Regions from separate parts of the Streptosporangium sp. NPDC048886 genome, predicted to be linked through region 1. Evidence: predicted binding sites of a transcription regulator. Region 1 holds the regulator's gene; the other holds the start of a gene.
What was found. The regulator HrcA, encoded in region 1, represses chaperone genes, less so after heat shock. The targets are predictions, from matches to a motif close to TTGGCACTCTCNNNNNGAGAGTGCCAA.
Positions count from the first base shown of each region.

Region 1 (15,886 bases):
CTGAAGTGGATGTCGGCGATGCCGTCGAGGATCTCCTGCACCACCCTCAGGCCGCTCTGGGTGCCATTGGGCAGGTCGACCTGGGTGACGTCACCGGTGACGACGATCTTCGAGTTGAAGCCCAGCCGCGTCAGGAACATCTTCATCTGCTCGGGCGAGGTGTTCTGCGCCTCGTCCAGGATGATGAAGGCGTCGTTGAGCGTGCGGCCGCGCATGTAGGCGAGGGGAGCGACCTCGATCGTGCCCGCGGCCATCAGCCGGGGGATCGACTCGGGGTCGAGCATGTCGTGCAGCGCGTCGTAGAGGGGGCGCAGGTAGGGGTCGATCTTCTCGTAGAGCGTGCCGGGCAGGAAGCCCAGCCGCTCACCGGCCTCGACCGCGGGGCGGGTGAGGATGATCCGGTTGACCTTCTTCTCCTGAAGGGCCCGCACGGCCTTGGCCATCGCGAGATAGGTCTTGCCGGTGCCGGCGGGGCCGATGCCGAAGACGACGGTGTGCCTGTCGATCGCGTCGACGTAGCGTTTCTGGTTGACCGTCTTCGGGCGGATGGTCCGGCCCCGCGAGGAGATGATGTCGAGGGAGAGCACCTCGGCCGGACGGTCGGAGCTCATGCGCAGCATCGCGATGCTGCGCTCCACCGCGTCCGTCGTCAGCTCGGCGCCTCCCTGGACGAGCTCGGACAGCTCCTCGAACAGGCGCACCACGACGCTGCTCTCCTCCGGGCTGCCGGTGATGGTTATCTCGTTGCCCCGGACGTGGATGTCGGCGCGGAAGGCGCCCTCGATGACCCGCAACAGCTCGTCGCGCGAGCCCAGCAGGCTGACCATCGAATGATCATCCGGAATCACCACCTTCGCCTGGGTCCGGCTGGGACCCTTCGATCGTGGCGGGGATGTTCTGCTGGAATCGTTTGTCTCGGACATAGACGGGCCTTTCGGCCTGTTCGCCTCCAGATATCGGCGTGGGACTTCTACGCCATGGTATCCGTGATCGACGTGATCGCGCTTGTCGGTTTTACCCGGGCGGCCAGGTCAGGCCGCGTCCGCCGAGCACGTGTCCGTGCACGTGAGGGACGGTCTGGCCGGCCCCGGGGCCGGTGTTGAAGACCAGGCGGTATCCCGAGGCCGCGACGCCCTCCTGCTCGGCGACGGCGTGCGCCGCCTTGAGCACGTCGTCGGCGAGCCCGTCGTCGGCCGCGGCCAGCGCGGCCGCGTCCGGGTAATGGTCTTTGGGGACCACGAGTACGTGGGTGGGGGCCTGCGGGTTGACGTCCCGGAAGGCCAGCGTGCGGTCGGTCTCATGGACGATCTTCGCGGGGATCTCCCCGGCGACGATCTTGCAGAACAGGCAGTCGGCTTCGCTCACCATGCAGGCACCCTATCTGTCGGTGACGTTGTCAATCGGTGATGGTCCATCGCCAGCAAAGAAAGATCCACCCGGATAAGGTGGGTATGCAAAACTTCAACAACTACAGACCATTGCGATCCGCACGATATGGCCGCCTGGCGAGGACACGACTGGGTCATGCCCCCTAATGAACCGGAAGAGCGTAAACCCTCTGGGAAGGCCGAGCGTCCCACTGATGTGACCACCGAGACCCTCGTGGCCGACAGGTCGCTCGGGGCGGTGCCCGTCGGGTGGGACGCCGACATGGCCGTTACCGCGCTCTACAGCGCGCACTATCGGTCGCTCGTGCGCCTCGCCGTGCTGCTCGTCCGCGACATGGCAACCGCGGAGGAAGTCGTGCAGGACGCCTTCGTCGCCATCCATGGCGCCTGGCGGCGGCTGCGCGACACCGACAAGGCACTCGCCTACCTGCGCCAATCGGTCGTCAACCGATCGCGCTCGGTGCTTCGGCACCGGGCGGTCGTGGAGAAGTACGCTCCCAAGGGCATGCCCGACGCACCGAGCGCCGAGAACGGCGCGATCGGCGAGTTCGAGCGGTCCGCCGTCATCGAGGCACTCCGCGGCCTGCCCGCGCGCCAGCGGGAGGCACTGGTTCTGCGCTATTACGGAGACCTGTCAGAAGCGCAGATCGCCCATGCCATGGGCATCAGCAAGGGCGCGGTCAAGAGCCACACGGCTCGCGGCATGGCCGCCCTACGGACCACACTGGAGCAACTGTCATGACCGAGTCCCCCGACGAGTACGGCGAGCTGCTCCGCCGTGTCCTCAGCGCGGAGGCGGACTCGGTCGTTCCCTCCCCGGACGGCCTGGAGATCATCCGCGCCCGCGTGGAAAGACGCGGGATCCGCGGGCTGATGTGGTGGCGCGCCGGAGCCTCGGTCGCGGGAGCCGTCCTGGTCGCGGCCACCGTCGTCATGGTGGTCCCGGAGTTCCGCGAGCAGGTGACCCGGCAGGTGAACGACGTCAACTTCACCCAGTCGACCCCACCTGACATGTCCGCCACCTCGCGGGCCCCCTCCAACGGCGACGATCCGCTCCCGGTCGTCACCAAGCCCGAACCCGGCGTCACCGGGCCCCTGCCGACGCCCACCCACTCCAGGTCCTCGGCGCCGCACCCGAAGCCGAGCCCGAAGCCGACGCACAAGCCCACGCCGACCCCGGAGCCCACCCCGTCGCCCACCTGCCCCACGACTCCGCCCGACGGCACGGCGGTCGAGCCCGGGGAGCTCACCGAGGAGTGCCGGACGCCGGCGCCGACTCCGAGGCCCTCGGAGTCGTCCGCCCCCTCGGGCAGCCCGTGCTCGGTCGAGGAGTGCCCGCCGACGGACGACCAGTCGGCTCCGATGCCGACGGAGACGACCACCATCTCCTCCGGCGGCTAGCCGTACCCAACCTCTCAGCTCGGTACGGCTGGCCCGTCACCAGCGGCCGGTGCGCGTCTGGAGCACCGCCGCGGCGGCGACCCCGGCCGTCGAGGTGCGCAGCACCGTCGGCCCGAGCAGCGCCGCCACGGCCCCCGCCGCGCGGAAGGCGTCGATCTCCTCCGGGCCGACACCGCCCTCGGGGCCGACCACCACGACGATGTCACCGGCGCCGGGGAGCTCCAGGGCCGACAGCGGGGAGGCCGCCTCCTCGTGCAGCACGACGCCCAGGGCGGCCGCCGACAGCAGCGCGGCGACCTCGGCGGTGGTGGCGGGCTCGGTCACCTCGGGCAGGTGGAAGCGGCGGGACTGCTTGCCCGCCTCCCTCGCCGTGGAGCGCCAGCGGTTCAGCGACTTGACGGCCCGCTCGCCCTTCCACTGGGTGACGCACCGGGCCGCGGCCCAGGGCACGATCACGTCGACCCCGGCCTCGGTCATCATCTCCACAGCCAGCTCGCCCCGGTCGCCTTTGGGCAGTCCCTGCACCACGACCAGGCGGGGCCGCGGGGCCGGCACGTCGTAGCGGCGCAGCACCTCGACGCGGAGGGAGTCCTTGCCGACCTCCCGGACCACGCACTCGGCGACGGTGCCCGCGCCGTCGGTCAGGTCGAGCCGCTCCCCGGCCCGCAGCCGGCGTACGGCCGCCGCGTGGCGCCCCTCGGGGCCGCCGAAGGTGAACTCCGCCCGGGCCAGGTCGACCGGTTCGGCCAGGAAGACCGGGACCGTCATCGGCCGGCCGGGACGTGCGGACCGGGCCGGCGGACGCCTGCGGCCCGGCCGGACCGGACGGCCCGGCCCGGCCCGGGGAGGCCGCCGTCAGCGGCCATTGAAGGCGTCCCGCAGCCTGGAGAAGAACCCCTGCTGGCCGGGGGCGAACTTGCCGGGCGGGCGCTCCTCGCCGCGGAGCTTGGCGAGCTCGCGCATGAGCTCCTCCTGGGCCGGGTCGAGGCGGGCCGGGGTCTCCACGTTGACGTGGATCAGCAGGTCGCCACGGCCGTTCTCGTTGAGGCGCTGGACGCCGCGGCCGTAGAGCGGGATGGTCTGGCCGGACTGGGTGCCCGGCCGGATGTCGAGCTCCTCGGCGCCGTCGAGCGTCTCCATGGTCAGGACGGTGCCCAGCGCGGCCGCGGTCATCGGGATCTGCACGGTGCAGTGCAGGTCGTCGCCGCGGCGCTCGAAGATCTCGTGCGGGCGCTCGACGATCTCCAGGAACAGGTCGCCGGGCGGGCCGCCGCCCGGGCCGATCTCGCCCTCGCCGGCGAGCTGGATGTGGGTGCCGTCCTCGACACCGGCCGGGATGCGGACCTTGATGGTCCGCCGGGTGCGGACCCGGCCGTCGCCGGAGCACTCCTGGCAGGGGTTGCGGATGATCGAACCGAACCCGCCGCACTGGGGACAGGGGCGGGAGGTCATGACCTGGCCGAGGAAGGACCGGGTGACCTGGGAGACCTCGCCCCGGCCGTGACACATGTCGCAGGTGTCGGGGTGGGTGCCGGACGCGGCGCCGGAGCCCGTGCAGACCTCGCAGAGCACGGCGGTGTCGACGACCAGCTCGCGGGTGGTGCCGAAGGCCGACTCGCGCAGGTCGAGCTCCACCCGGATGGTGGCGTTGCGGCCCCGGCGGGCACGCGACCTGGGTCCGCGGGCGCCGCCGCCGCCGGCCGCGCCGAAGAAGGCGTCCATGATGTCGCTGAAGGGGAAGCCCGCCCCGAATCCGCCCGGGCCCGCACCGCCGCCGGAGGAGAACGGATCGGCGCCCATGTCGTACATCTGGCGCTTGTTGGGATCGGACAGGACCTCGTAGGCCTGGGTGATGTCCTTGAACCGCTCCTGGGTCTCAGGATCGGGGTTCACGTCGGGATGCAGCTCCCGCGCCAGGCGGCGATACGCCTTCTTGATCTCTTCCGCACTGGCGTCACGGCGCACCCCGAGGGTGCCGTAGTAGTCGCTCTTAGCCACTTAGTTGACCTCTTAGGATGCAGCCAGGATCTGGCTGACGTAGCGTGCCACCGCGCGCACCGCGCCCATCGTGACCGGGTAGTCCATTCGCGTCGGACCCAGCACACCGAGCCGGGCCAGTTGCTTGTCCCCCGAACCGTATCCGGCGACGACGATCGACGTGCCCTGGAGTCCGGTGTAGGGGTTCTCCGAGCCGATCCGCACCGTCAGCGCCGACAGGTCGGAGGTCTCACCGAGCAGGCGTATGAGCACGACCTGCTCTTCCAGGGCCTCCAGCACGTCGCGGAGCCCGACGGTGAAGTCGGCTCCCGCGAGGTTGGCCGCCCCGGCGAAAACGATCTTTTCATCATGCCGGTCCACGAGGGACTCCAGCAGCACCGACAGGACCGTGGCCGCGAACGGCCGGTCCTCGGCCGGCAGTCGCTCGGGCAGGTCGGCGACCGTGTCGGGGACCCTGGCCAGCCCGCACCCGTCGAGGCAGGCGTTGAGAGTCGCGCGGAGATGGGCGACACGGGTCTCGTCCACCACGTCGGGCAGTTCGACCACGCGCTGCTCGACCCGTCCCGTGTTGGTGATGAGCACGAACATCAGCCTGCGCTCGCTCAGCGGGATCAGCTCGACGTGCCGGACCGTGGAGCTGGTCAGCGTGGGGTATTGCACGACGGCGACCTGCCGGGTCAGCTGCGCCAGCAGCCGCACCGTGCGCATCACGACGTCGTCGATGTCGACGGCGCCGGCAAGGAAGCTCTCGATGGCCCTCTTCTCCGCGCTCGACAACGGCTTCACCTGCGAGAGCCTGTCGACGAACAGCCGGTAGCCCTTGTCCGTGGGCACCCGGCCGGCGCTGGTGTGGGGCTGGGCGATGTAGCCCTGCTCCTCCAGCACCGCCATGTCGTTGCGGATGGTCGCCGACGACACACCCAGGTTGTGCCGCTCGACGAGGGCCTTGGAGCCCACCGGCTCGTTGGTGGACACGTAATCCTCGACGATGGCGCGGAGAACCGCCAGCTTGCGGTCGTCGACCAACGTGCTCACCTCCCTGCACCCGAATGCGAAACACCAGGTCTGGCACTCTGTGTTCCCGAGTGCCAAGTGTACGGCTCCAGCCCACGGGGTGCGATAACACGGCGTCAGGATGACGGGCCCAAGCAACTGTCAAGTCAACTGCTATCGGGATACAAGCGGCAAGACCCACAATTTACGACATGTCCCACGATTTCGGATCCCCCTCGGGCGGCGCCCCCTCCGGCGCCCCCGGCTACGGCGCCCCCCAGCAGCCCTACGGCCAGCACCAGGGCGCCCCTTCCTACGGCTACGCCTCCCCCGGTTACGGCGCACCCCAGGGGCCGCCGCCGAAGACGAAGGTCAAGCCCAGCGTCGGCTGGATCGTCGGCGCCTGGCTGGTCTTCGTCCTCAGCGTGATCGTCGGCATCGCCGGTTTCGCCGGCGGCATCTTCAGCGCGATCACCGACGCCGCGCCCACCAGCTCGTTCGAGCCGGGCAAGACCGTGACGGTCAAGCTCGACCCGGCGGACAAGCCCGCGATCTACGTCTCCGCCGAGACGGGCACCAACTTCGAGTGCCAGATCCAGGGCGATCCGGAGAAGGTCCGGCTCCAGCAGCCGGGCGTGCAGCAGACCGTCACCTCCGACGGCGTCGTCTGGGAGCTGGCCCTGCGGATCGGGGTGGACAAGGCCGGCGACTACCAGCTCACGTGCACCACCTCCGAGGGGGCGCCCGCCAAGTTCGGCGTCGGCAGGGAGATCGTCGCCGACTCGGTGGTGGGCGGCGCGGTCGCGCTGTTCGCGGTGCCGGGTCTGGGCTTCCTGCTGGCCGTCATCGTGACGATCGTCGTGCTGGTCAGGCGGAGCGGCGCCCGCAGGCGCCAGGCCGCCGCCGCGGCGGGGCAGTGGGGGCAGCCGGGAGCCTACGGCAGGTGATCACGGCTTTTGCTACCGTCCACTTGATCCCTGACGAGAGAGCGAGCGGCCGGTGATGTACGAGCGCGACGTGCTGTCGGAGAACTGGCGGCGCCCCCTCAAGGGGAAGATCCCCCAGGTCCCCGCGGAGCTCGACCTGGTCGTGGAGGACGCCGACGGCGGCTTCTGCGGCGCCGTGGTGGCCTGCGACAAGGAGGCCGTCACGCTGGAGGACCGGTTCGGGCGGCGGCGGCTGTTCCCGCTGGAGCCCGCCGCGTTCCTCCTGGAGGGCAAGGTGGTGACGCTGGTCCGGCCCACCGCCGCGCCGCGGGCTCCGAGGCGGAGCGCCTCGGGTTCGATCGCGGTGGAGGGCCTGCGGGCCCAGGTGGCCAAGGAGAGCCGGATCTACGTGGAGGGCGTGCACGACGCCGCGCTCGTGGAGAAGGTCTGGGGCCACGACCTCCGGGTGGAGGGCGTGGTCGTGGAGTATCTCGAAGGGGTCGACCACCTGCCCTCGATCGTCGAGGAGTTCGGACCCGGCCCCGGCCGCCGCCTGGGCGTGCTCGTCGACCACCTGGTCCACGGCTCGAAGGAGAGCCGGATCGCCGCCCAGGTCTCCTCGCCGCACGTGCTGGTCGTCGGGCACCCGTTCGTCGACGTCTGGCAGGCGGTCAAGCCCTCGGTGCTGAGGATCGGCTCCTGGCCGCCGGTGCCGCGCGGCATACCCTGGAAAGAAGGGGTCATCGCCGCCCTCGGCTGGGATCTGGAGCCCGCCGAGGCGTGGCGCCGCATTCTGGGATCGGTCACCACCTACGCCGATCTGGAGCCGGAGCTTCTCGGCCCCGTCGAGGAGCTGATCGACTTCGTGACGGTTCCCGGCCAGGATGACTAACCCCGCACCCCATCAGGAGGGGCAATGAGCGACAGTCCCCAGAGCCCGCGGTACGAGTCCGCGGGCGAGGAACCCACCAGGCAGGCCGGATGGCCGCCCCAGCCCGGTCAGGGCTACCCGCCCCCCGCGGCTGCGCCGTACGGATCCGGCGACCAGGACGGCCGCCAGGGGCCGTATCCGCCTCCCGGCGGATACGGCCAGCCGACCGGCGGGTACGGCCAGCCGTACGACGCCTACGGCCAGCCACCCGGCGGGTACGGCCAGCCATCCGATGCCTACGGCCAGCCGACCGGCGGGTACGGCCAGCCGTACGACGCCTACGGCCAGCCGACCGGCGGGTACGGCCAGCCGGTCGGCTACGGATACCCGCCCCAGCAGGGGGGCTACGGCTGGCGGCCCAGCCGTGACGAGACCACCATGGCCATGCTCGCCCACCTGCTGGGCCTGCTGACCTCGTTCGTCGGCCCGCTGGTGCTGTATCTCGTGAAGAAGGACGAGTCCCCCTACGTGCGGAGCCAGGCGGCCGAGGCGCTCAACTTCCAGCTCACCCTGATGATCGCCTACTTCGTCTCCTGGGTCCTGGCGTTCGTGCTGATCGGCTTCCTCCTGATCTTCGTGCTCTGGATCGGGTCGCTCGCCTTGATGATCATGGCCTCCGTCGCGGCCAACCGGGGGGAGAGCTACCGCTATCCGATGAACATCCGCTTCGTCAGCTGACCACCGGCGCACGCCCGGCCCTCAGCCGCCCCCGGGCGCCGGCACAGCCTCCCGGCGCCCGTGACGGACCCCGGGCCCGCACTCACGCGGATCCGAGGGCCGTCACGCGGGTCCGGAGGGCGCCGTGGACAGGCCCTCAGGTCAGGTCCCGCACCAGGGCGTCGGCCAGCAGCCGCCCGCGCAGTGTCAGCACCGCGCGGCCCGCCTTGAACGGTTCCATCTCGAGCAGCCCGTCGGCCAGCGCCCTGGCGACGACCGGTGGCCGCCGGATCTCCTCGAGCGGGAACCCCTGGGCGAGCCTGAGCTCCAGCATCAGCCGCTCCACCGCCCTGTCCTCCGAGGTGAGCACCTCGCGGGCGTGCGCGGGCGAGACGCCGGAGGCCAGCCGCCGGGCGTAGGCGGCCGGATGCTTGACGTTCCACCACCGGGTGCCGCCGACGTGGCTGTGCGCGCCGGGGCCGACGCCCCACCAGTCGCCGCCGGTCCAGTAGAGCAGGTTGTGCCGGCAGCGCCCGGCCTCCGAGGTCGCCCAGTTGGACACCTCGTACCACTCGAAGCCGGCCTCGGCGAGCATGGCGTCGGCGATGAGATAGCGGTCGGCGGCCACGTCGTCGTCGGGCATGGGCAGCTCGCCGCGCCGGATCCTGGCCGCCAGCCTGGTGCCGTCCTCGACGATCAGCGAGTAGGCGGACACGTGGTCGGGCCCGGCCTCGATCGCCGCGGCCAGCGAGGCCCGCCAGTCGTCGTCGCTCTCCCCCGGCGTGCTGTAGATCAGGTCCAGGTTCACGTGGTCGAACCCGGCCTCCCTGGCCTCCCGTACGGCCTGCGCCGGCCGGCCGGGGGTGTGCCGGCGCTCCAGCACCTCCAGCACGTGCTCGCGGGCGCTCTGCATGCCGAAGCTCATCCGGGTGAACCCGCCGCCGCGCAGCTCGGCCAGGTAGGCCCGGTCCACGGACTCGGGGTTGGCCTCGGTGGTCACCTCGGCGCCGGGGGCCAGCCCGAACTCCTCCTCGATCGCCGCCAGGATCCGGACCAGGTCTCCGGCGGGCAGCAGGGTCGGGGTGCCTCCGCCGAAGAACACCGTCTCGACCGGGAGGTCCGCCCCGCCGAGGATGGCCCGTGCCCGCCGTACCTCGTCGATCGCGGTGTCGGCGTAGTCACGGTGCGAGGCGCCGGGACCGAGCTCGGCGGCCGTGTAGGTGTTGAAGTCGCAGTAGCCGCAGCGGGTCACACAGAAGGGCACGTGGACGTAGAAGCCGAAGGGTCGCCCGCCGAGCCCGTGGAGCGCGCTGTCGGGGAGCCGGCCCGAGGCCGGTACGGGGTCGCCGTCGGGAAGAGTGGATGGCACGACACCAAGTCTGCCGCTCCCGTCCGGGTGCCCGGAACGGCGGCCGGCGCACCGCGGTGGCCGCCTATGCAGCAAATCAGCGGCAGACCGTTGACGCCCAGATCGGCCAAGTCTACGATCCGTGAAAACTTAAAGGAAAGTTTCCTATAAGTTAACCCCCCGACGCAAGTGGAGAAGCCCGTGCAGAGACTCCTCCGGCACACGCTCGCGGCGGTCATCGCCGCGGGCCTCACGGCGACAGCCGTACCGGCACCGGCTCAGGCCCGGACCGCCCCGGACCACGGCGACCGCTTCAAGCGGGTCGCCTACTTCATCCAGTGGGGCGTCTACGGCCGCAACTACCACGTCAAGGACCTGGACACCACCGGCGCCGCCGCCAAGCTGACCCACGTCAACTACGCCTTCGGCTCCGTCAGCGCCGGCGGCGACTGCGTCTCCTCCGACGCGTGGGCCGACTGGCAGCGCCCGGTCCCCGTCGGGCAGAGCGTGGACGGCGTCGGCGACGCCGAGGGCCAGGCGCTGAACGGCAACCTGAACCAGTTGAAGAAGCTCAAGGCCAAGCATCCCGGCCTGAAGGCGCTCATCTCCCTCGGCGGCTGGTCGGGCTCGAAGTACTTCTCCGACGCGGTGCTGACCCCCGAGGGGCGCGCCAGGCTGGCGGCCTCCTGCGTGGACCTGTGGCTCAAGGGCAACCTGCCCGGCACCGCGCCCGGCGCCGGAGCCGGCGTCTTCGACGGCATCGACCTCGACTGGGAGTGGCCGGGCTCCTCCGGCAACGAGGGCAACGTCATCCGGCCCGAGGACAAGCAGAACTTCACGCTGTTCACCGCCGAGCTGCGCCGCCAGATGAACGAGCTGGACCGGCGGAGCGAGCTGACCGCCTACCTGCCCGCCGCCGCTGCCAAGATCGACGCGGGCTTCGAGGTCCGCGACGTCTTCAAGCACCTCACCTTCGCCACCGTCCAGGGCTACGACCTGCACGGTCCGTGGGAGAACGTCACCGGCCACAACGGCAACCTGCTCACCGACCGGCGCGACCCCAGCCCGGTGAAGTACAGCGTGGACCAGACCGTCCGCGACTACCTGTCGCGCGGCGCCCCGGCCAGGAAGATCGTCGTCGGCATCCCGGCGTACGGCCAGGGCTGGACCGGCGTCACCGGCGGCCGCAACGGCCTGTACGGCACCGCCACCGGTCCCGCGCCCGGCACCTGGGCGGCCGGCAGCGACGACTACAAGAACCTGGTGAACAAGCCCGGCAAGCGCTACCGCGACCTGAGGACCGGCAGCAACTGGATATATGACGGCAACGAGTTCTGGTCCTACGACGACCCGGCCACGGTGGTCCAGAAGGCGGCCTACATCCGCCTCAAGGGTCTCGGCGGCTCCATGATGTGGTCCATCGACCAGGACGACGCCAGGGCCTCGCTGACCTCGGCGCTCTACAGCGTCCTGCGCTGAGTCGCCCGTCCCCGGACTGGGCGGGGCCGCAGGTCCTGGGTCACCGGCGGCCCCGCCCGCCCGCTCCGGACGGGCGGGCCGCCGGCTACTTCTTGGTCTTGTCGGCGGAGGAGGACTCGGTGGACAGCGCGGCGACGAACGCCTCCTGGGGGACCTCGACGCGGCCGACCATCTTCATCCGCTTCTTGCCCTCCTTCTGCTTCTCCAGCAGCTTGCGCTTACGGGAGATGTCACCGCCGTAGCACTTGGCCAGGACGTCCTTGCGGATGGCGCGGATGTTCTCGCGGGCGATGACACGGGCGCCGATGGCCGCCTGGATCGGGACCTCGAACTGCTGCCTCGGGATGAGCTCGCGGAGCTTCTTGGCCATCTCGACGCCGTAGCCGTAGGCCTTGTCCTTGTGGACGATGGCGCTGAAGGCGTCGACCGCCTCGCCCTGGAGCAGGATGTCGACCTTGACCAGGTCGGACTCCTGCTCCCCCGAGGGCTCGTAGTCCAGCGAGGCGTAGCCGCGCGTGCGGGACTTGAGCTGGTCGAAGAAGTCGAAGATGATCTCGCCGAGCGGCATGGTGTAGCGGATCTCGACGCGGTCCTCCGACAGGTAGTCCATGCCCTGCAGGTTGCCCCGGCGGTTCTGGCAGAGCTCCATGATCGCGCCGATGAACTCCGAGGGCACCAGCACCGTGGACTTCACCATCGGCTCGAAGACCTGGTCGACCTTGCCCGTGGGGAACTCCGACGGGTTGGTGACGGTGACCTCCTTGCCGTCCTCCATGATCACTCGGTAGATCACGTTGGGCGCGGTGGAGATGAGCGAGAGGTTGAACTCGCGCTCCAGGCGCTCACGGACGATCTCCATGTGGAGCAGGCCGAGGAAGCCGCAGCGGAAGCCGAAGCCGAGGGCCGCGGAGGTCTCCGGCTCGTAGACCAGGGCGGCGTCGTTGAGCTGGAGCTTGTCCAGCGCCTCGCGGAGCTCGGGGTAGTCGTCGCCGTCGATCGGGTAGAGGCCCGAGAACACCATGGGCTTGGGGTGCTCGTAGCCGCTGAGCGGCTCGGTGGCCGGCCGCCCGAGGGAGGTGACGGTGTCACCGACCCGCGACTGGCGGACGTCCTTCACACCGGTGATCAGATAGCCCACCTCGCCGACGCCCAGACCCTTGTCGGCGATCTTCGGCTCGGGGGAGATGACGCCGATCTCCAGGGTCTCGTGGGAGGCGGCGGTGGACATCATCTGGATGCGCTCGCGCTTGCCCAGGTGGCCGTCCATGACCCGGACGTAGGTGATCACACCCCGGTACGTGTCGTAGACGGAGTCGAAGATCAGCGCGCGGGCGGGCGCGTCGGCGTCGCCGACCGGGGCCGGGATGTTCTGCACGACGTGGTCGAGCAGCTCCCGGACGCCCACGCCGGTCTTGCCGGAGACCTTGAGCACGTCCTCCGGCTCGCAGCCGATGAGGTGGGCGATCTCCGCGGCGTACTTCTCCGGCTGGGCGGCCGGAAGGTCGATCTTGTTGAGCACCGGGATGATCGTCATGTCGTTGTTCATGGCCAGGTAGAGGTTGGCCAGAGTCTGCGCCTCGATCCCCTGCGCGGCGTCGACCAGCAGGATCGCGCCCTCACACGCCTGCAGCGAGCGGGACACCTCGTAGGTGAAGTCGACGTGCCCGGGAGTGTCGATCATGTTGAGGACGTAGTCGGTGCCGTCCACCTGCCACGGCAGCCGGACCGCCTGCGACTTGATGGTGATGCCGCGCTCGCGCTCGATGTCCATCCGGTCGAGGTACTGGGCGCGCATGGAGCGGTCGTCGACCACACCGGTGATCTGCAGCATGCGGTCGGCAAGGGTTGACTTGCCATGGTCGATGTGCGCGATGATGCAGAAGTTGCGGATCACCGCGGGATCGGTCTGGCCAGGCTGAATGCGCACCGGTGTCCGTTTCGACGGGATTGACGACGATCTACGACTGGCATACCAGCCGTCTTCCATGGTGACATGTCCGGGTGATTGCCCGGACCAGAGCACGGCGCGGCCTGCGGTTTCTGACAGTGGTGGCGGCCCTGCTCCTTGTGCTGCCCGGGGTGGCCGCGGCCACCCTCACGCTCCAGTTTACCGGGACACCCGCCTCGTGGGCGAAGAGCACCGGTCATGACGCCCTGTGGCTCGGCCACATGTGGGTGGACGGCCGCAAGGGCGCCGCCGACGTGAAGAAGCTGGCCGTACGGCTGCGCAAGACAGGCATCAAGGACGTCTACGTCCACGCGGGCCCGTTCGGCTCCGACGGATCGCTGCCCGGCGACAGGCACCCCGCCGCCAAGGACTTCCTGAAGTGGTGGCGCGCGGAGCTGCCCAAGGTCCGGGTGTCGGCGTGGCTGGGCCAGAAGGTCGACGGCGCCCTGGACCTCGACGACCCGGCCTCCCGGCAGCGCGTGCTGGACGGCGTGAGCCACGTCATGGAGCTCGGCTTCGACGGCGTGCACTACAACTTCGAGCCGATCGGCAGCGGCGACACCGACTTCCTCGACCTGCTGACCCGTACGCGCCCGATCGTCGGCGACGGGCTGCTGTCCACCTCCACCCCGCAGATCGAGCCGTTCCCGCTGACCCGCCCGGCCGTCCGTGCCGCCATCGGCCACGACAAGTACTGGTCGCCCGACTACTTCCGGGAGGTCGCGGCCCGCACCGACCAGGTGGCGGTCATGACCTACGACTCCTTCCTCCCCTCCGAGCTGCTCTACGGCGGCCACGTCGTACGGCAGGGCACCCTCGCCCTGGATCTCGTGCCGCCGGAGAAGACCCTGCTGCTCGGCGCGCCCGCCTACCACGACCACGGCGTCTCGTGGTCCGACGCGGCGGAGAGCGTGGCGACCGCGGCCGAGGGGGCACGCCTGGCGCTGACCTCCCACGGCAGGGGCCGGGAGCGGTTCGGGCTGGCCCTCTACGTCGACTTCGCGGCCACGGAGGAAGACTGGTCGGAATACGAGCGGTTCTGGTCCCGTCCGTGACGGGAGCACGGTAAGCTGATCAGGCATCCCTCTGTCCAGCCGGTCGATTTGAGCGACCGTCCGGGCAGTTGGTAGCCTGTTCAACTGCGTGTGGCGCGCCCTCTCTGCCCGCGCGCCCCACTCCGACGACATTCACCGAGGCTTCTTCGTGGCGAACATCAAGTCCCAGATCAAGCGCAACCGGCAGAACGAGAAGGCCCGGCTGCGTAACAAGGCTGTCAAGTCGTCCCTCAAGACGGCGATCCGCAAGTTCCGCGAGGCCGCCGACCAGGGCAACGTCGACGAGGCCGTCGTGCTCCAGCGCGCCGCCTCCCGCCAGCTGGACAAGGCCGCCAGCAAGGGCGTGATTCACAAGAACCAGGCCGCCAACCGCAAGTCGGCGATCGCCCAGCGCGTCGTCGAGCTCTCGGCTGCCAAGTAACCCAGGTTCTTCCAGACGCCGCATCCCCCGAAAGGGGGGTGCGGCGTCTTGGCGTTCTCCCGGCCCCCACTCCCCCGCCGCCCGGCCCCCTCCACAGGCCGGACCGCGCGGATCCACGGATCGCGCCCCACGCCGGTCCGGGCGGACCCACGCCGGTCCGGGCGGATCCATACGCGACCACTCCCAGGTCAGGTCGGGCGTGGCCGCACGCGACCCGGCCGGCCAGATCGGGCGGGCCTGGAGATCGCTCCTCGCCGGGCCGGACTACTCCAGGACGCCCATCAGGGCCCTGAGCAGGTCACCGAGCCGCCGGCGATCCTCCTCCGACAGCACGGCCAGCGCCTGGTGCTGGGGCTCCAGTCCCGCGGCCACGGCCTCATCGATCACCTGGAGCCCCTGGACGGTCAGGCTGACGCGCAGCGCCCGGCGGTCCTCGAGATCAGGGGTGCGGACGATCAGCCCCGCCCGCTCCAGCCGGTCGAGCCGTCCCGTCATGCCGCCGGAGGTCAGCATGAGCGTGGCGGTCATGGCCTTGGGTGACAGCGTGTACGGCTCGCCGGACCGGCGGAGGGTGGCGAGCACGTCGAACTCACCCCGGCCGATGCCGTAGGCCGCGTACACCTCCTCTATGCGGTCCCCCATGAGCCGGGCGATCCGGTAGATCCGCCCGAAGATCCCCATCGGCGACGGCTCCAGGTCGGGCCGCTCCCGCTGCCACTGCATCACGATCCGGTCAACCGGGTCCTCACTCATGCGATCAGGATAGCTTGACTCTAAATAACTTGATGCTAAGTTACTTGCTACTGATCTTATTGAAGGAGTTCCCCCGTGACCGCCCCGCGTCCGGCCCTCATCGCCGCCACCGCTCTCGCCCCCGCCGTCTGGGGCACCACCTATATCGTGACCAGCGAGTTCCTCCCCCCGGACCGCCCACTACTGACCGCCCTGCTCCGCGCGCTGCCCGCCGGGCTGCTCCTGATCGCCGTGACACGGGTGCTGCCCAAGGGCGACTGGTGGTGGCGCGCGTCGGTGCTGGGCGCGCTGAACATCGGCATGTTCTTCCCCCTGCTCTTCCTGTCCGCCTACCGGCTGCCCGGTGGTGTCGCGGCGGTCCTCGGCGCCATCCAGCCGCTCCTGGTCGCCGGGTTCACCCGCGCCGTGCTGCGCGAGACCGTCCCGGTCCACCGCGTGCTCGCCGGGATCCTCGCCACGGTCGGAGTCTCCCTCGTCGTGCTACGGGCCAACGCCGCTCTCGACGCCGTCGGCATCGCGGCGGGCGTCATCGCCGCGGCGGGCATGGCGGCCGGAGTCGTCCTCACCCGCTCCTGGGGGAAGCCCGCA
Region 1 is NZ_JBVJHH010000001.1:361,910-377,795, reverse strand. Features, by position in the region: gene ACZ6R6_RS01635 (PhoH family protein) at 1-923, opposite strand, end outside; gene ACZ6R6_RS01630 (histidine triad nucleotide-binding protein) at 1,015-1,365, opposite strand; gene ACZ6R6_RS01625 (SigE family RNA polymerase sigma factor) at 1,651-2,130, shown strand; gene ACZ6R6_RS01620 (hypothetical protein) at 2,127-2,789, shown strand; gene ACZ6R6_RS01615 (16S rRNA (uracil(1498)-N(3))-methyltransferase) at 2,826-3,557, opposite strand; gene dnaJ (molecular chaperone DnaJ) at 3,645-4,787, opposite strand; gene hrcA (heat-inducible transcriptional repressor HrcA) at 4,800-5,813, opposite strand; gene ACZ6R6_RS01600 (hypothetical protein) at 5,993-6,727, shown strand; gene ACZ6R6_RS01595 (DUF3097 domain-containing protein) at 6,783-7,598, shown strand; gene ACZ6R6_RS01590 (DUF4870 domain-containing protein) at 7,623-8,315, shown strand; gene hemW (radical SAM family heme chaperone HemW) at 8,452-9,663, opposite strand; gene ACZ6R6_RS01580 (glycoside hydrolase family 18 protein) at 9,844-11,121, shown strand; gene lepA (translation elongation factor 4) at 11,207-13,048, opposite strand; gene ACZ6R6_RS01570 (glycoside hydrolase family 18 protein) at 13,123-14,124, shown strand; gene rpsT (30S ribosomal protein S20) at 14,273-14,545, shown strand; gene ACZ6R6_RS01560 (MarR family winged helix-turn-helix transcriptional regulator) at 14,810-15,298, opposite strand; gene ACZ6R6_RS01555 (EamA family transporter) at 15,374-15,886, shown strand, end outside.

Region 2 (15,886 bases), on a different contig from region 1:
GGGCGGCCCGACCGGTGACGCCGTCGGAGCCGACCTCGCGGCGGCGGGCCTGCCCGCCGCCCTCACCCCGATCGCCGCCGAGTCACGCGCCACCCTGGCCGTCTCCGACCTCGGCGGCGCCCCGTCCGGCCCGGCTCCCGCCCCCGGCGCGGAGCGGGCCGCGCGGCGCACGGCGCTGTTCAACGAGCCCGGACCGGTGGTGACCGACGAGGAGCTGGGCCGCTTCCTGCACGACTACGACACGCTGCTCGGGCGGGCCGGGGCGGTCGTGATCTCCGGCAGCCTCCCCCGCGGGGTGCCCGCCGCCTTCTACGCCGAACTCGCGGCCCGGGCCCGCGAGCGGGGCGTCCCGGCGATCGTGGACGCCGACGGCGAGCCGCTCAGGCACGCCCCCGCCGGCCGCCCCTCGATCGTCAAGCCCAACGCCGAGGAGCTCGCCCGCGCCCTGGCCCGCGACAACCTTCTCCGAGACCCCGGCAGGGACTCCGGAGGGGATTCCGACGGAGACTCCGGCGGGGACTTCGCCGGGGCCGAGGTGCTGCGGCGGGACGGGGCGGAGGCCGTCGTGGTCTCCCTCGGCGCCGGCGGGCTGCTGGCCGTGACCCCCGAGGGCGCCTGGCGGGCCGCCATGCCGTACCGGGTGGAGGGGAACCCGACGGGGGCCGGTGACGCGCTCGTCGCGGGGCTGGCGCTGGGCCTGGTGGAGGGTATGCCCTGGCCCGAGCGGCTGCGCCGCGCGGCCGCCCTGGGCGCGGCCGCGGTGGCCTCCCCGGTCGCCGGCGACTTCGACCCGGAGACGTTCCGGAGGATCCACCCGGAGATACGGGTGGAGCCGGCCCGCCCGTAGGGCGTCCGGCGCTCCGCATCGCACCGCTCATCCCGTATACGAAAGGGTCAACATGCCTGTTGTCGGTATCGGCGACATCGTCCGCGACGCTCCGGCCGGCGTCGGCGCGTTCAACGTCATCCAGCTGGAGCACGCCGAGGCGATCGTCACCGGGGCGGAGGCCGCCGGGGTGCCCGTCGTGCTGCAGATCAGCGAGAACTGCGTCCGCTTCCACGGCGCCCTCGCCCCGATCGCCGCCGCGTCGCTCGCGGTGGCCAGGGCGGCGGCGGTGCCGGTGGCCGTGCACCTCGACCACGCCACCGACCGAGCGCTCGTCGAGGAGGCCGTGGAGCTGGGCCTGGGATCGGTGATGTTCGACGCCTCGGCGCTGCCCGACGAGGAGAACGTGGCGCTCACGGCCGAGGTCGCCACCCTGTGCCACCGGCGGGGCGTGTGGGTGGAGGCCGAGCTCGGCGAGGTCGGCGGCAAGGACGGCGTGCACGCGCCGGGGGCGCGGACCAAGCCGCACGAGGCCGTGGACTACGTGGCCAGGACGGGCGTGGACGCGCTGGCCGTGGCCGTGGGCAGCTCCCACGCCATGACGACCAGGGACGCCGTCCTCGACCTGGAGCTGATCGCCGCCCTGCGCGCCGCGGTCCCGGTCCCGCTGGTGCTCCACGGCTCCTCGGGTGTGCCGGACGAGACCCTGCGCGCCGCCGTACGGCACGGCATGAAGAAGATCAACATTGCCACGCACCTCAACAAGACCTTCACCCGCGCGATCCGCGACCACCTGACCGCCGACGAGAAGGTCGTGGACTCCCGCAAATACGTCGCGGCGGGCCGGGCGGCCGTCGCCACCGAGGTCACCCGTCTCCTCGGGGTCCTGACCGGCTGATCACGACCATTTCCAGCGGACGCCGATCAGGCCGGGCTGGAGCGAGCCGGTCACCAGGTGGACCGCGTGGTGGGCGTTGAGGGCGAGCTCGCCCTGGTCGTGCTCGCCCGCCGCGGACTCGTGGCGGGCGAAGCGGCGCACGCTGACCGGCAGGGCCTCGGGGGCGAAGCTCACCCGGAGCACGTACTGGCCCGCCGGGAAGCGGAAACCCCTCTCGTACTCGGTGGTCTCCACGCCGCTCGGATCGGCGAGCTCGTAGCGCATCACCTGGGTGTCGCCGGTCCGGAGCGCCCGGTCGAACAGCAGCTCGGCCACCACCAGAGCGGTCGGCCCGTCGCGGCGGACCCGGCCGACCCGGCAGTCCTCCAGGGCCCGGATCCGCACCCGCTCCACGTCGCACCCGATGTCGCCCCGGTAGACCATGATGTAGCGGTCGGCGGCGTCCTCGTGCGCCTGCACCACCTGGAGCGTCTCGCGCCGCGTGGTGCTGCGGTCCGCCCCGATCTGCAGCGACTCGTACATGCCGGCGATGTGCAGCCTGCGGTCGTCGGCCACCCCGTCCAGCTCGTCCAGCAGGCTCGACAGGGCGCGCGCGGGGCCCATGGCCGAGGAGTGGGGACCCGCCCCGGCCGCGGGCCCGGCGCTCTGGCCCCGGCCCCGCGGCCGGGGCGGGCCGAGCAGGCCCATCAGCGAGCGCGGCGGCAGGATGAGGATCTCCTCCAGGGCGCGTACGGCGCGCAGCGACTCGGGCCGCTCGGGGCGGCGCAGGCCCTGCTGCCAGTAGCTCAGGCTCGTCATCCCGACCCGCAGGCCGCGCTCTTCCAGGCGCTGGCGGAGCCGGTCCAGGGTCAGGCCGCGCGCCTCCACCGCGGCCCGGAGCGCGACGTGGAACGGGCCCTCGCTGAGAGCGGCCCGGAGCTCGCGATCATCCGACACATGGGCATGTTCACAGATTTTCCCCCATACGTCACTTTCGCGATCCCGTAGCCGCCCGCGCACGCCGTCCGCACGCCCGCGCGCGCCATCCACGCACGCCGTCCACGCACCCGCGCGCGCCATCCACGCACGCCGTCCACGCACCCGCGCACGTCACCCGCGCGTCGCGGCGCAGGGGACGGGGCCGTGAGAACGGCGGACGCCCGGCCCGGCGGGCCGGGCGTCCGGGTGGGACGTCGGCCCCGTCAGCTGGTGTGCGGGGCGACGACGACCTCGACCCGCTGGAACTCCTTCAGGTCGGAGTATCCGGCGGTGGCCATCGTGCGCTTGAGCGCGCCCATCAGGTTCATCGAGCCGTCGGCCACCGAGGACGGGCCGTGCAGGATCTGCTCCAGCGTGCCGACCGTGCCGAACTCGACCCGCTTGCCCCGGGGCAGCTCGGGGTGCTGCGCCTCCGAGCCCCAGTGGAAGCCGTGGCCGGGGGCCTCGACCGCCCTGGCCAGCGGCGAGCCGACCATGACCGCGTCGGCGCCGCAGGCGATCGCCTTGGCGATGTCGCCGGAGGTGCCCATGCCGCCGTCGGCGATGACGTGGACGTAGCGGCCGCCGGACTCGTCCATGTAGTCGCGGCGGGCCGCGGCCACGTCGGAGATCGCGGTCGCCATCGGCACCACCACACCCAGCACCGTGCGGGTGGTGTGCGAGGCGCCGCCACCGAAGCCGACGAGCACGCCGGCCGCGCCGGTCCGCATCAGGTGCAGCGCCGCGGTGTAGGTGGCGCAACCACCGACGATCACCGGGACGTCGAGCTCGTAGATGAACTGCTTGAGGTTCAGCGGCTCGGCCCGGCTGGAGACGTGCTCGGCGGAGACCGTGGTGCCGCGGATCACGAAGATGTCGACGCCCGCGTCGATGACGGCCTTGTGGTGCTGGACGGTGCGCTGCGGGGACAGGCGGACGGCGGTGGTCACCCCGGCCGCGCGGATCTCCTCGATGCGGCGGCCGATCAGCTCGTCCTTGATCGGCGCGTCGTAGATCTCCTGGAGCCGCCTGGTCGCGGCCTCACCCTTGAGCTCGGCCACCTCCGCCAGCAACGGCGTCGGGTCGTCGTAGCGGGTCCAGAGACCTTCGAGGTCCAGCACCGCGAGACCGCCGAGCCTGCCGACCTCGATCGCGGTCTTGGGCGAGACCACGCTGTCCATCGGGCTCACCACGACGGGCAGCTCGAACCGGTAGGCGTCGATCTGCCAGGCGATCGAGACCTCCTCCGGGTCGCGGGTACGACGGGACGGGACGATGCCGATCTCGTCGAGCGCGTAGGCGCGACGGCCGTTCTTGCCGCGTCCGATCTCCACCTGAGTCATATGTCTGTCTTTCCCATTCCATGCGTGTACGGCTCACGCCGAGCGGCGTAAGCCGTACAGGGCCGTTGTGGCCCGCCTGCTCGCCGGACCTGGCGCGGGCACCTCGACGTCCGTCCTCGGCGTCCGCGACAGGACTCTACCGACGGTGGTAGTTCGGAGCCTCGACCGTCATCTGGATGTCGTGCGGGTGGCTCTCCTTCAGGCCCGCGGCGGTGATCGGCATCAGCTCGCACCGGGTGTGCATCTCCTCGACCGTGCGGCACCCGGCGTACCACATGCCCTGGCGCAGACCGCCGACGAGCTGGTGGGCGACCGCCGCGACCGGACCGCGGTAGGGGACCTGGCCCTCGATGCCCTCGGGGATGAACTTGTCCTCGCCGCCGACGTCGGCCTGGGCGTAGCGGTCCTTGCTGAAGGAGGCGCCACCGCGCTCGCGGTTGCGGACCGCGCCGAGCGAGCCCATCCCCCGGTAGGACTTGAACTGCTTGCCGTTGATGAAGATCAGCTCACCCGGCGACTCCTCGCATCCGGCGAGGAGCGAGCCCAGCATCACCGCGTCGGCGCCGGCGGCGATGGCCTTGACGATGTCGCCGGAGTATTGGAGACCGCCGTCGCCGATCACCGGCACCCCGGCCGGGCCGGCGGCCAGCGAGGCCTCGTGGATGGCCGTCACCTGCGGGGCGCCGACGCCGGCGACCACGCGGGTGGTGCAGATGGAGCCCGGGCCGACGCCGACCTTGATCGCGTCCGCCCCCGCGTCGATCAGCATCTGGGCGCCCGCGCGCGTGGCGATGTTGCCGCCGATCACCTCGACCCGGCTGTTGGCCTTGATCGTGGAGATCATGTCGGCGAGCCCCTTGGAGTGGCCGTGGGCGACGTCCACGATGATCACGTCGACGCCGGCCTCGATCAGCGCCATCGCCCGCTTCTCGGCGTCGCCCCCGACGCCGATGGCCGCCCCCACGACGAGCCGGCCATCGGCGTCCTTGGTGGCGAGTGGGTACTGCTCGCTCTTGGTGAAGTCCTTGACGGTGATGAGCCCGCGGAGCCGCCCGTCGGCGTCGACCAGCGGGAGCTTCTCGATCTTGTTCTCGCGGAGCAGCTCGAACGCGCCGTCCCTGGACACCCCGACCGGCGCGGTGACCAGCGGCATCGGGGTCATGACCTCGCGCACGGGACGGCGCTGGTCGGTCTCGAAGCGCATGTCCCGGTTGGTGACGATGCCGACGAGCACGCCGGACGGGTCGGTCACCGGGACGCCGGAGATCCGGTAGGTGGCGCACAGGCGCTCGACGTCGGCGAGGGTGTCGTCCGGCGAGCAGGTGACCGGGTTGGTGACCATCCCGGCCTCGGAGCGCTTGACGAGATCGGCCTGCTGGGCCTGGTCCTCGATGGAGAGGTTGCGGTGCAGGATGCCGATGCCGCCCTGGCGGGCCATCGCCACCGCCATGCGGGCCTCGGTGACCGTGTCCATCGCCGCCGACACCAGCGGGATGCGCAGGGTGATCCCGCGGGACAGCCGCGTGCTGGTGTCCGCCTCCCCCGGCTGCAGATCCGAATAAGCGGGCACCAGGAGCACGTCGTCGAACGTGAGTCCTGGCTCGGTGAACTTGGCCATCTGCAACCCTCCTGCCACGGCGCTCTCATAAGCGGGGAAAGGCGCCGGCCCCCTGGTCATAGTTTAGAGTCTGGCTCCAAACCCGGGGGACATCGGGGATAAACGAGGGACCGAGCGGTCGGTGACCCGCCCGGTCCCCCGGTCACCGGCACCGCCACGAGACGCCTGTGTGCCGCCGGACCCCCCTCCGCGTCCGGGCGGCGGCGCTCGTGACCGGTGCCGACGCTCTGTCAAGGGTGCGTCACCGCCTGTCCACCCGCAATGGGCAAACGTGCAATTGCACGAAGTTGCACCGCGGTGTCGCACCGCGGGCGTGACGCGCCGGCGGGCGGATCCGCACCCGCGGGTGACGTGCCGCCGGGCCGGGTCAGGCCCCGCGCACGTCGCGTCGGCGGGCCGACGCGCGGGCCGGGCGCGACGTGCCGCCGGGCCGATCCGCGGGCCGGGCGCGGAGCCCGATACGGGGCGCGCCAGTCATGGCAACGTCCGGACAGGGATGATTCGCCGGGTTATCCTCTCGGGATCGCGTCACCTCAGGAGCCCCTCCCCGATGCGCATCGACACATCCGCACTGCCCGATCCGCTCGCGACCCTGGGCCTCACCCCGGGCCAGACCGCGCTGTACAACACGGTGTTGCGCCTGCACCGCGCCACCTGCGCCGCGCTCGCCGACGCCACCGACCGCTCGCCCGAGGCGCTGGAGCGCGAGCTGGCCAGCCTCGTGCGGCTGGGCGTGGTCGACGAGCAGGGCGGGGAGTATCTCGCCAGGCACCCCGCCGCGGCGCTCGGCCACCTGATCGCCGAGCGGCTGGACCGCCTCGCCGCCGAGAGCCGCAGGATCGACACCGTGCTCGGGTCGATCCGCGGCTTCATCCACCAGTACGACGCCGGGCTCGACTACCAGACCGGCCAGTTCGCGGTGGACCTGGTCGGCGGGGCCGACGAGCTCTACGAGAGCGTGATCGGCATGGCGGTCCAGGCGCCGCCGCTGGAGCTGCTGTCGGCCGTCCCCGACACCCGGACGATGAGCGACTTCGCGCACCGCTACGCCGACCAGTGGATCGGGGCCCAGCGCACCGGCCTGCTCTCCTGCCGGGTCGTCATCCCGGTCCACACGCTGGAGACCGCCGGCCTGCGGGACAAGCTGGACCAGTTCGAGCGGGCCGGGGCCCAGGTCCGCACCCTCGACGTGGTGCCGAGCTGGTTCCTGATCGCCGGGGCCGACGCCGCGGGCATGCCCGCCCAGTGGGGCGGCGCCCTCGCCGAGAACGCCTACAACTTCCACCTGGTCCGGGCGGCCATCGTGGTGGCCGCGCTGCGCTCGCTCTTCGAGGAGCTGTGGACCCGCGCGGCGCCGCTGCCGTGGACGCACCGCGGCGACGGCGTGACGCGGGTGCTGCGGCTGGCCGCCCAGGGGGTCTCCGACGAGGTGATCGCCCGGCAGCTCGGGATCTCGGTCCGGACGGTGCGGGCCCGGTTCGCCGACGCCATGGCCGAGCTCGGCGCGCAGTCGCGCTTCCAGGCGGGCGTGGAGGCCGCCCGCCGTGGGTGGCTGGCGTAGTTCCGGACCTGCGCGCGGGCGGCCGGTGTGGTTCCGGGCCTGGTCGTGGGCGACTGGTGTAGTTCGGCCCCTGTTGGCCGCATCGAGGTCATAAGGTGGGAACGTGCTCGACGATGTCCCTCGCGACCCGTTCGCGGATGACCCCGACGACCCGGCGGCGGCGCTGGGAGAGCCCGACGACCCCGAGCCGCTGACCTCAGCCGAACGCGACGAGGCCATGACCGATCTCGCCGACGTGGAGGTCTTCCGTTCGCTGCTGGAGCCCCAGGGGGTGCTCGGCCTGGTCCTCGACTGCCCGGAGTGCGGCGAGCAGCACTACTTCGACTGGGAGCTGCTGCGCGGCAACCTGCGGCAGATGATCGAGAACGGCCGGCCGCAGGTGCACGAGCCCGCCTACCAGCCCGACCCCACCGACTACGTCACCTGGGAGTACGCCCGGGGTTACGTGGACGGGGTGATCGACACCGAGGAACAGCGCTGATCGACGTCGTCGATCAGCGCGGCCAGCAGGTTGACGGCGGCGTCGGAGGTGGGGACGGCCTCCCTCCGGGAGAGCGCCTCCAGGACCGTGTCGGTCTCGGCCACGGCCGGATCCTCCTCCGGCCCGTATCTGCGGGCCGGACGCCGCGGATGGACCGCCGTCATGGCCCCGCCCGCCAGCCGGCGCCGCGGGCCGCGCCCGGCGCCGCGCACCGCCGGACCACGCTCGGCTGCTCGGCGGTCAAGCTATCGACTCCAGCTCCGCCATCGCCCGCAGCCGGGCCAGCGCCCGGTGCTGGGCGACCCGGACCGCACCTGGTGACATGCCCAGTACATTACCCGTCTCCTCCGCCGAGAGGCCCGACACCACCCGGAGCATGAGCAGCTGGCGCTGGTTGTCGGGGAGCCTGGACAGCAGCCTGCGGGCGTGCTCGGCCTCGATGTAGCGGACCACGGTCTCCTCCGGCCCCGGGCCCTCGTCGGGCCCGTCCGGGAGGTCCTGGGTGGGCACGGCGGAGCGCACGGAGCTGCGCAGCGCGTCGGCCACCTTGTGGGAGGCGATGCCGAAGACGAAGGACGCGAACGGGCGTCCCATGTCCCGGTAGCGGGGCAGCGCGGACAGCACCGCGATGCATACTTCCTGGGCCACGTCGTCTGCGATGTGATACTGACCGGAGACCCGGCCGAGACGAGCACGGCAATAACGGACGACCATTGGCCGTAGCTGCGCGATCAGGGTTTCGATCGCGGTGCGATCACCCTGAACGGCGAGGCTCGTCAGATCCTTGAGATCATCCCTGTGGGCGACCCCGTCAGATCTCGTCGCAAGCCTTACCCCACTTTTGGCGTCGGCGACGCATCCCTCGGTCACGTTAGGCATGATGCCCGCCCCGATCCGGCCTGTCGTCATGGCGAACGGCTACGGATTGGTCACATTGAGGCGGAGATAACGGGGCGTAATCGAATGGCGACAGCGACGACCTTAGTATGCGCAAATATTTCATTGGATAGCCGAATATGTCGGCTATTTGTTAGAAGGACGTTTGGCCTTCCGCGCGGCCGGCGATGACGCTTTGGGGCCCCTTTCGGTTTACCCGGAAAACCGAACGGCCCGCACCCCCCGAGGGGACGCGGGCCGTAGCGGATCCGGTGGAGGTCAGTGGCCGTGGCCGTGACCGTGGCCGTGACCGCCGGCGGCGGCCGGGGCCTCCTCCTCGGGCTTGTCCACCACGAGGGCCTCGGTCGTCAGCAGCATGCCGGCGATGGAGGCGGCGTTCTGGACGGCCGAGCGGGTGACCTTGACCGGGTCGATGACGCCCTGGCTGATCAGGTCGCCGTACTCGCCGGTGGCGGCGTTGAGGCCCTCGCCCACGGAGAGCTCGGCGACCTTGGTGGTCACCACGTAGCCCTCGAGGCCGGCGTTCTCGGCGATCCAGCGGGCCGGCTCGATGAGCGCCTTGCGGACCACGGCGACACCGGTCGCCTCGTCGCCGGACAGACCGAGGTCGTCCAGGACCTTGGAGACGTGGATGAGCGCGGAGCCACCGCCGGAGACGATGCCCTCCTCGATCGCCGCGCGGGTGGCGGAGATCGCGTCCTCCAGGCGGTGCTTCTTCTCCTTGAGCTCCACCTCGGTGGCCGCGCCGACCTTCAGCACGCAGACACCGCCGGAGAGCTTGGCCAGGCGCTCCTGGAGCTTCTCGCGGTCCCAGTCGGAGTCGGACTGCTCGATGGCGAGCTTGATCTCCTTGACCCGGTCGGAGATCGCCTGCTGGTCGCCGGCGCCGTCGACGACGGTGGTGGCGTCCTTGGTGATCACGACGCGGCGGGCGGTGCCGAGCACCTCAAGGCCGACGTGCTCCAGCTTGAGGCCGACCTCCTCGCTGACGACCTCGCCGCCGGTGAGGATCGCGATGTCCTGCAGCATGGCCTTGCGGCGGTCGCCGAAGCCGGGGGCCTTGACCGCGACGGAGGTGAAGGTGCCGCGGATCTTGTTGGTGACCAGGACGGCCAGGGCCTCGCCCTCGACGTCCTCGGCGATGACGAGCAGCGCCTTCTTGGTCTGGGCGATCTTCTCCAGCAGCGGCAGGAAGTCGGCGACGGAGGAGACCTTGCCCTGGGTGATCAGGATGTAGGGGTCCTCCAGGACCGCCTCCATGCGCTCCTGGTCGGTCACCATGTAGGGCGACAGGTAGCCCTTGTCGAACTGGAGTCCCTCGGTGAACTCCAGCTCCAGGCCCATGGTGTTGGACTCCTCGACGGTGATGACACCGTCCTTGCCCACCTTGTCGAACGCCTCGGCGATCAGCTCGCCGATCTTGGCGTCCTGCGCGGAGATCGTCGCGACGTGCGCGATCTCCTTCTTGTCCTCGACCGGGCGGGCCGACTCGATCAGCTTGTCGCTGACGGCCCTGGCGGCGAGGTCGATGCCGCGCTTGAGCGACAGCGGCTGGGCACCGGCGGCGACGTTGCGCAGACCCTCGCGGACCATCGCCTGGGCGAGGACGGTGGCGGTGGTCGTGCCGTCACCGGCGATGTCGTTGGTCTTGGTGGCGACTTCCTTGGCGAGCTGGGCGCCGAGGTTCTCGTACGGAGCCTCCAGCTCGACCTCGCGGGCGATGGTGACACCGTCGTTGGTGATGGTCGGCGCACCGAACTTCTTGTCGATGACGACGTTGCGGCCGCGCGGGCCGAGCGTGACCTTGACGGCGTCCGCGAGGGCGTTCACGCCACGCTCAAGAGCGCGGCGGGCGTCCTCCTCGAACGACAGGATCTTCGGCATGACAGTCCTCTCTAAAAGCACGTCGGCGCATCAAAGCCCCGGGCGCTCGCGCGGCCCGGGGCTCGATACGTCATCTTTATGAAGCGTGGATTACTTCTCGATGATGGCGAGCACGTCACGGGCGGAGAGCACCAGGTACTCCTCGCCGCCGTACTTCACCTCGGTGCCGCCGTACTTGCTGTAGAGGACGATGTCGCCCTCCTTGACGTCGAGCGGGATACGCTTGTCCCCGTCCTCGTCCCAGTTGCCGGGGCCCACCGCGAGGACCTTGCCCTCCTGCGGCTTCTCCTTGGCGGTGTCCGGGATCACGAGGCCGGAAGCGGTGGTCTGCTCGGCCTCAAGCGGCTGGACCACGATGCGGTCGCCGAGCGGCTTAACGGGAACCTTGGTGGCGGTCGTCACGTCGGACCTCCCCTTCAGATTTGGATGATCTAGAAGAGGCGACCAGCGGTCTGCCGTCGCGGGTGTCAGACCTGCCTCGTCGCATATTTATTGGCACTCTCAAGGGGAGAGTGCCAATACGGAACAGTATGCAAGGAGGGCTTGACAGTCAACACGAACCGCCCTTGTGCGCTTCCCGCGAACGTCGGTCCCCCGGCGTCGAGGGGTTCCGGCCCGCGCGGACCTGGCCTCCGGACCGAGCCGGACCGAGCCGCCGGACCGAGGCGGAGGGCGGCACCTCGGCCAGGCGGTAACGTCGGACGGCGTGGACCTTGACGCATTCCGGGAGCTGCTGACGCCGCGCGGCCAGGAGGCCCTGGGGGCGGCGGCCGAGATCGCGGGCGACGACCCGGTGGCGGCGGTGACGCGGCTCCGGAAGACCTACGACGCCGGCCTGACCTCGGCGGCGCTCACGCAGGCCACGCTCAGGCGGCGGGCGAGGGAGAAGTTCGGCGCCGACGCCGATCTCATGTATTTCACCCCGGGCGGCCTGGAGCAGTCCACCCGCCGCGAGGTCGCCGACCACCGGGCCCGCCGCATCGCCCCGGGCTCCCGGGTCGCCGACGTCTGCTGCGGCATCGGCGGGGACCTCCTGGCGCTGGCCAGGGCCGGATGCGCGGTGGAGGCCGTCGACGCCGACCCGCTCACGGCCGCGGTCGCCCGGGCCAACGCCGACGCCCTCGGGTTCGGGGACCGGGTCTCGGTCCGCGCGGCCGACGCGGCCACGCTCGACCCGGCCGCCTTCGACGTCCTGTTCGCCGACCCCGCCCGCCGTACCGCGCGGGGCCGGACCTTCGACCCGATGGCCTACTCGCCGCCCTGGCCCGACGTGCTGACGATGGTGGCACGGGCCGAGGCGGCCTGCCTGAAGGTCGCCCCCGGCATCCCCTACGAGTTCATCCCCGCCGGGGCCGAGGCCGAGTGGGTCTCCTACAAAGGCGACGTCAAGGAAGCCGTGATCTGGTGCGGCGGGCTGGCCGGCGGCGCGGAGCGCAGGGCCACGATCCTGCCGGCGGGCGCGACGATGACGCCCGACCCGGCGCTCGGCCCGGCCGGGCACGGCCCCGTGGGCCGCTACGTGTACGAACCGGACGGCGCGGCGATCCGGGCCCACCTCGTCGCGGAGATCGCCGCGATGGTCGGCGGCCGCCTGCTCGACCCGCACATCGCCTACATCACCGGGGACGCCGCCGTGCGGACGCCGTGGGCGTCACGGTACGAGGTCCACGAGGTGCTGCCGTTCTCGCTCAAGCGGCTGCGGGCGGCGCTCCGCGAGCGCGGGGTCGGCAATGCGACGATCAAAAAGCGCGGTTCCGCGGTCGATGTCGAACGCCTGCGGAAAGACCTGCGACTATCCGGTGACGGCTCGGCGGTCGTCATTCTCACCCGGATTGTCGAAAGGCCGTTCGCCCTCATCTGCACCCCTTCTTGACCTGCCGAAACCGCGAATCCAGACATTCCATCGGCAATCACGATCTTTTAAATTCCGCTCCGAAAAACCTTGATCCAAAGGCTAGGGTTGCCAGGCGGGAGTTCTTCCCCGCCTGCGGTTCGACCGCGTTCGCCAGCAAAAAAGGACCAACCCCACCGCGCGGCTGACCGTCGGCGGGTGAAGGAGCTCTCGGTGGATCACTCCGACCACACCCTGCTCCAGGCAGGCAGTCAGACCGCCATCTCCGACCGGATGCGCGAGCTCCTCGCCCGGGCCGCCCAGGACCACGTGTACGAGCAGCGCACCCAGGGCGCCGTGCTGGATGAGATCCGCCAGCGCCTGGAGGGCATGGAGTGGCTGCTGCGGGAGGTCAGGGAGCGCGAGCTCGGCGGGCTGGGCGGGACGCTGGAATCCGTCCACGGCCGCCTGGACGACATCGCCGTCCGCCCGCCGGCGTGGGCCGAGGGCCTGGCCCAGCACGTCGAGGCGGTCCGCGACCACGTGGACGCCGTGGGCGAGCGCGTCGGCTCCCTCGGCCAGGGGGTCGAGACCGTCCGCGACCGGGTCACGCCCATCGGCGAGCTGCCGAGCCTCTGGGCCGACGTCGGCACCGTCGGCGAGAGCGTGGACGAGGCGCTCGTCCGCCTCCAGTCGATCGCCGACGGCACCCAGGGCGTCGGCGACCTGGTGGGCGACCTCGCCGAGCGCCTCGGCCGGCTCCAGGCCGGCATGGAGGCCGCGGCCGGCCGTTTCACCCGCCTGGACAGGTCGCTGGCCGAGCTCGCCCAGCGCGCCGAGCGCCTGGAGTCGGGGCTGCTCGGCCTGTCCGCGAGCGTGCGGGAGAGCGTCGGCGAGGCGGCCGAGCGCCTGCTGGCCGCGGTCGAGCAGGTCAACGGCCGGGTCGAGCTGCTCACGACCCGGACCGACGGCCGCTTCGACGCCCTCGACGAGCGCCTCGACGACGTCGAGGGCCGCGTCACCGGCCGGGTCGACGCCGTCGGCTCCCGCCTGTGCACGCTGGAGGGCCACGCGGAGAAGCTCGGGCTCCGGCTGGAGGGCGTCGACGACCACGTCGAGACCGTCGGCCGGCGCGTCGACGGGCTGCCCGCCGTCCTGAACGTCGGCGAGCTCATCGACGCCCAGAGCGCCGATCACGCCGGCCGGCTGGCCTCCCTGGACGAGCGCGTCGTCCAGACCCAGGCAGCCCTCCTCCCCCTGGCCGACATGCTCCGCGCCCAGCCCGACCGCGAGCAGCTGGCCGAGGCCCTCGGCGAGGCCGTGGAGCCGGCCCGGACCGACCTCACCCGCCACCTGAGCGCCCTTGAGGAGACCATGCTGGCCCTCGCCGAGGCGCTGCTGCGCCCCACCCGCAACGACAAGGACTGACCCCGTACGGCGGCGCCACCGCCGCGGACTCCGCCGGCGGGAGCGTGGACGGCCGGAGCCGCGAGGTCACACGTGGACGGTGGTGATCGGCAGTGAGGAGTCGGCGGGGATGTCCAGCGGGGACGGGGTGATGCCGGCCGCCACCAGGTCGGAGCCGAGCGCGGCCACCATGGCCCCGTTGTCGGTGCACAGCCCCGGGCGCGGGACGCGCAGCCGTACGCCGGCCGCCTCGCAGCGCTCCCGGGCGAGGGCGCGCAGCCGGGAGTTGGCCGCCACACCGCCGCCGATCAGCAGGTCCCGGACGCCGTGCTCGCGACACGCCTGCAGGGCCTTGCGGGTCAGCACGTCGACCACGGCCTCCTGGAACGACGCCGCCACGTCGGGCACGTGGATCGGCTCGCCGGTCCGCTCCCGCGCCTCCACCCAGCGCGCCACGGCGGTCTTCAGCCCGGAGAAGGAGAAGTCCAGCGTCCCGTCGTCGTATTTGCCGCGGGGGAAGGCGATGGCGGTGCCGGAGCCGTCCTGGGCCGCGCGGTCGATGTAGGGGCCGCCGGGGAAGGGCAGGCCGAGCACCCGGGCCACCTTGTCGAACGCCTCGCCCGCGGCGTCGTCGACCGTGGAACCCAGCGAGATGACGTCCTTGGCGACGTCGGGCACCAGCAGCAGGGAGGAGTGGCCTCCCGAGACCAGCATGGCGATGCACGGCTTGGGCAGGGCGCCGTGTTCGAGCTGGTCCACGGCCACGTGGGCGGCCAGGTGGTTGACGCCGTACAGCGGCAGGCCCAGGCCGAGCGCGTAGGCCTTGGCGGCGGCGACGCCGACGAGCAGCGCGCCGGCCAGGCCGGGGCCGGCGGTCACCGCGATCGCGTCGATGTCGGTGAAGCGCAGGCCGGCCTGCTCCAGGGCCCGCTCGACGGTCGGGGTCATCGCCTCCAGGTGCGCCCGGGAGGCCACCTCCGGCACCACGCCGCCGAACCGGGCGTGCTGCTCGACGCTGGAGGCGATCGCGTTGGCCAGCAGGGTGTGCCCCCGGACGATGCCCACTCCGGTCTCGTCGCAGGAGGTCTCGATGCCCAGGACTAGAGGTTCGTCACGCATTGAGGTCCTTCTTCATCGTGATCGCGTCGGTGCCGTCCTCGTAGTAGCGGCGGCGCAGGCCGATCCGCTCGAACCCGAAGCGGTCGTACATCGCCTGCGCGTCCGGGTTGTCGGCGCGGACCTCCAGGAACACCGAGTGCGCGCCCCGCCGTACGGCCTCCGCCAGCAGTTCGGTCAGCAGGGCCGCGCCGATCCCGGCCCGGCGCCGGTGGGCCGAGACGGCGATGGTCTGCACGTCCGCCTGGTCCCCGGCCGCGAAGAGCCCGGCGTAGCCGACGATCTCCTTGTCCACCAGGGCCACCACGTAGTGCCGGGTCCGCGGCTGGTCGTCGAGCTCGCCGCGGAGCATGCCCTCGCTCCACGCGTCGCGCGGGAAGGTCTTCCGCTCGATCTCCAGCACGGCGGGCAGGTCGTCGACGGTCATCAGGCGCAGCGCGGCGGTCATGCGGAGACCTTCTTCGGCGCCGAGGGCACCTGGGCGTCGGGGCGGCGCAGGTAGATCGGGTGGGGCAGGCTCAGCACGGGGTGCGTGCCGCTCTCCACGACCTCCCGGACGTCGGACCCGGCGAGCTGCTCGGCGGCCAGCGCCGCCATCGCCCCCGCGGAGGGGTACTGCGGCGCGTCGGCCAGGCGGGAGGGCCCGACGACCTCGGCGTACATCCGCGCGCCCGCGCCGACGAGCGGGAGCTCCGCGGGCAGGTCCTGCGGCCTGTCCACTGCGGGGCCGGACAGCCGGACCCGCGGGTCCTCGTAGTGCCCCCAGAACACCTCCTTGCGCCGCGCGTCGGTGGCCACCAGGAACGGCCCGGTCAGCCCGCTGCCGTAGGCGACGGCGTCGAGCGTGCACACGCCGTAGGCCGGGACGCCCAGTGACGTCGCGAGGGCCTGGGCGGTCATCAGGCCGACCCGCAGGCCGGTGTAGGGGCCGGGGCCGGAGCCCGCGACGACGGTGGTGACGTCGCCGAGCGAGACTCCGGCCTCCTGCAGGACCGTCTTGATCGTGGGTACGAGCAGCTCACCGTGGCGGCGCGCGTCAACGGTCGCCGACTCGGCGAGGACCCTCT
Region 2 is NZ_JBVJHH010000015.1:57,681-73,566, reverse strand. Features, by position in the region: gene ACZ6R6_RS20190 (1-phosphofructokinase family hexose kinase) at 1-847, shown strand, start outside; gene ACZ6R6_RS20185 (class II fructose-bisphosphate aldolase) at 900-1,724, shown strand; gene ACZ6R6_RS20180 (hypothetical protein) at 1,725-2,660, opposite strand; gene ACZ6R6_RS20175 (GuaB3 family IMP dehydrogenase-related protein) at 2,906-4,024, opposite strand; gene guaB (IMP dehydrogenase) at 4,161-5,642, opposite strand; gene ACZ6R6_RS20165 (helix-turn-helix transcriptional regulator) at 6,193-7,203, shown strand; gene ACZ6R6_RS20160 (DUF5319 family protein) at 7,307-7,684, shown strand; gene ACZ6R6_RS20155 (hypothetical protein) at 7,645-7,788, opposite strand; gene ACZ6R6_RS20150 (sigma-70 family RNA polymerase sigma factor) at 7,925-8,563, opposite strand; gene groL (chaperonin GroEL) at 8,840-10,465, opposite strand; gene groES (co-chaperone GroES) at 10,556-10,867, opposite strand; gene ACZ6R6_RS20135 (class I SAM-dependent methyltransferase) at 11,172-12,338, shown strand; gene ACZ6R6_RS20130 (hypothetical protein) at 12,531-13,724, shown strand; gene tsaD (tRNA (adenosine(37)-N6)-threonylcarbamoyltransferase complex transferase subunit TsaD) at 13,791-14,822, opposite strand; gene rimI (ribosomal protein S18-alanine N-acetyltransferase) at 14,815-15,267, opposite strand; gene tsaB (tRNA (adenosine(37)-N6)-threonylcarbamoyltransferase complex dimerization subunit type 1 TsaB) at 15,264-15,886, opposite strand, start outside.
Region 2: groES (co-chaperone GroES) is a predicted target of HrcA. The motif match lies at 10,958-10,984, and genes of this name have one in related genera.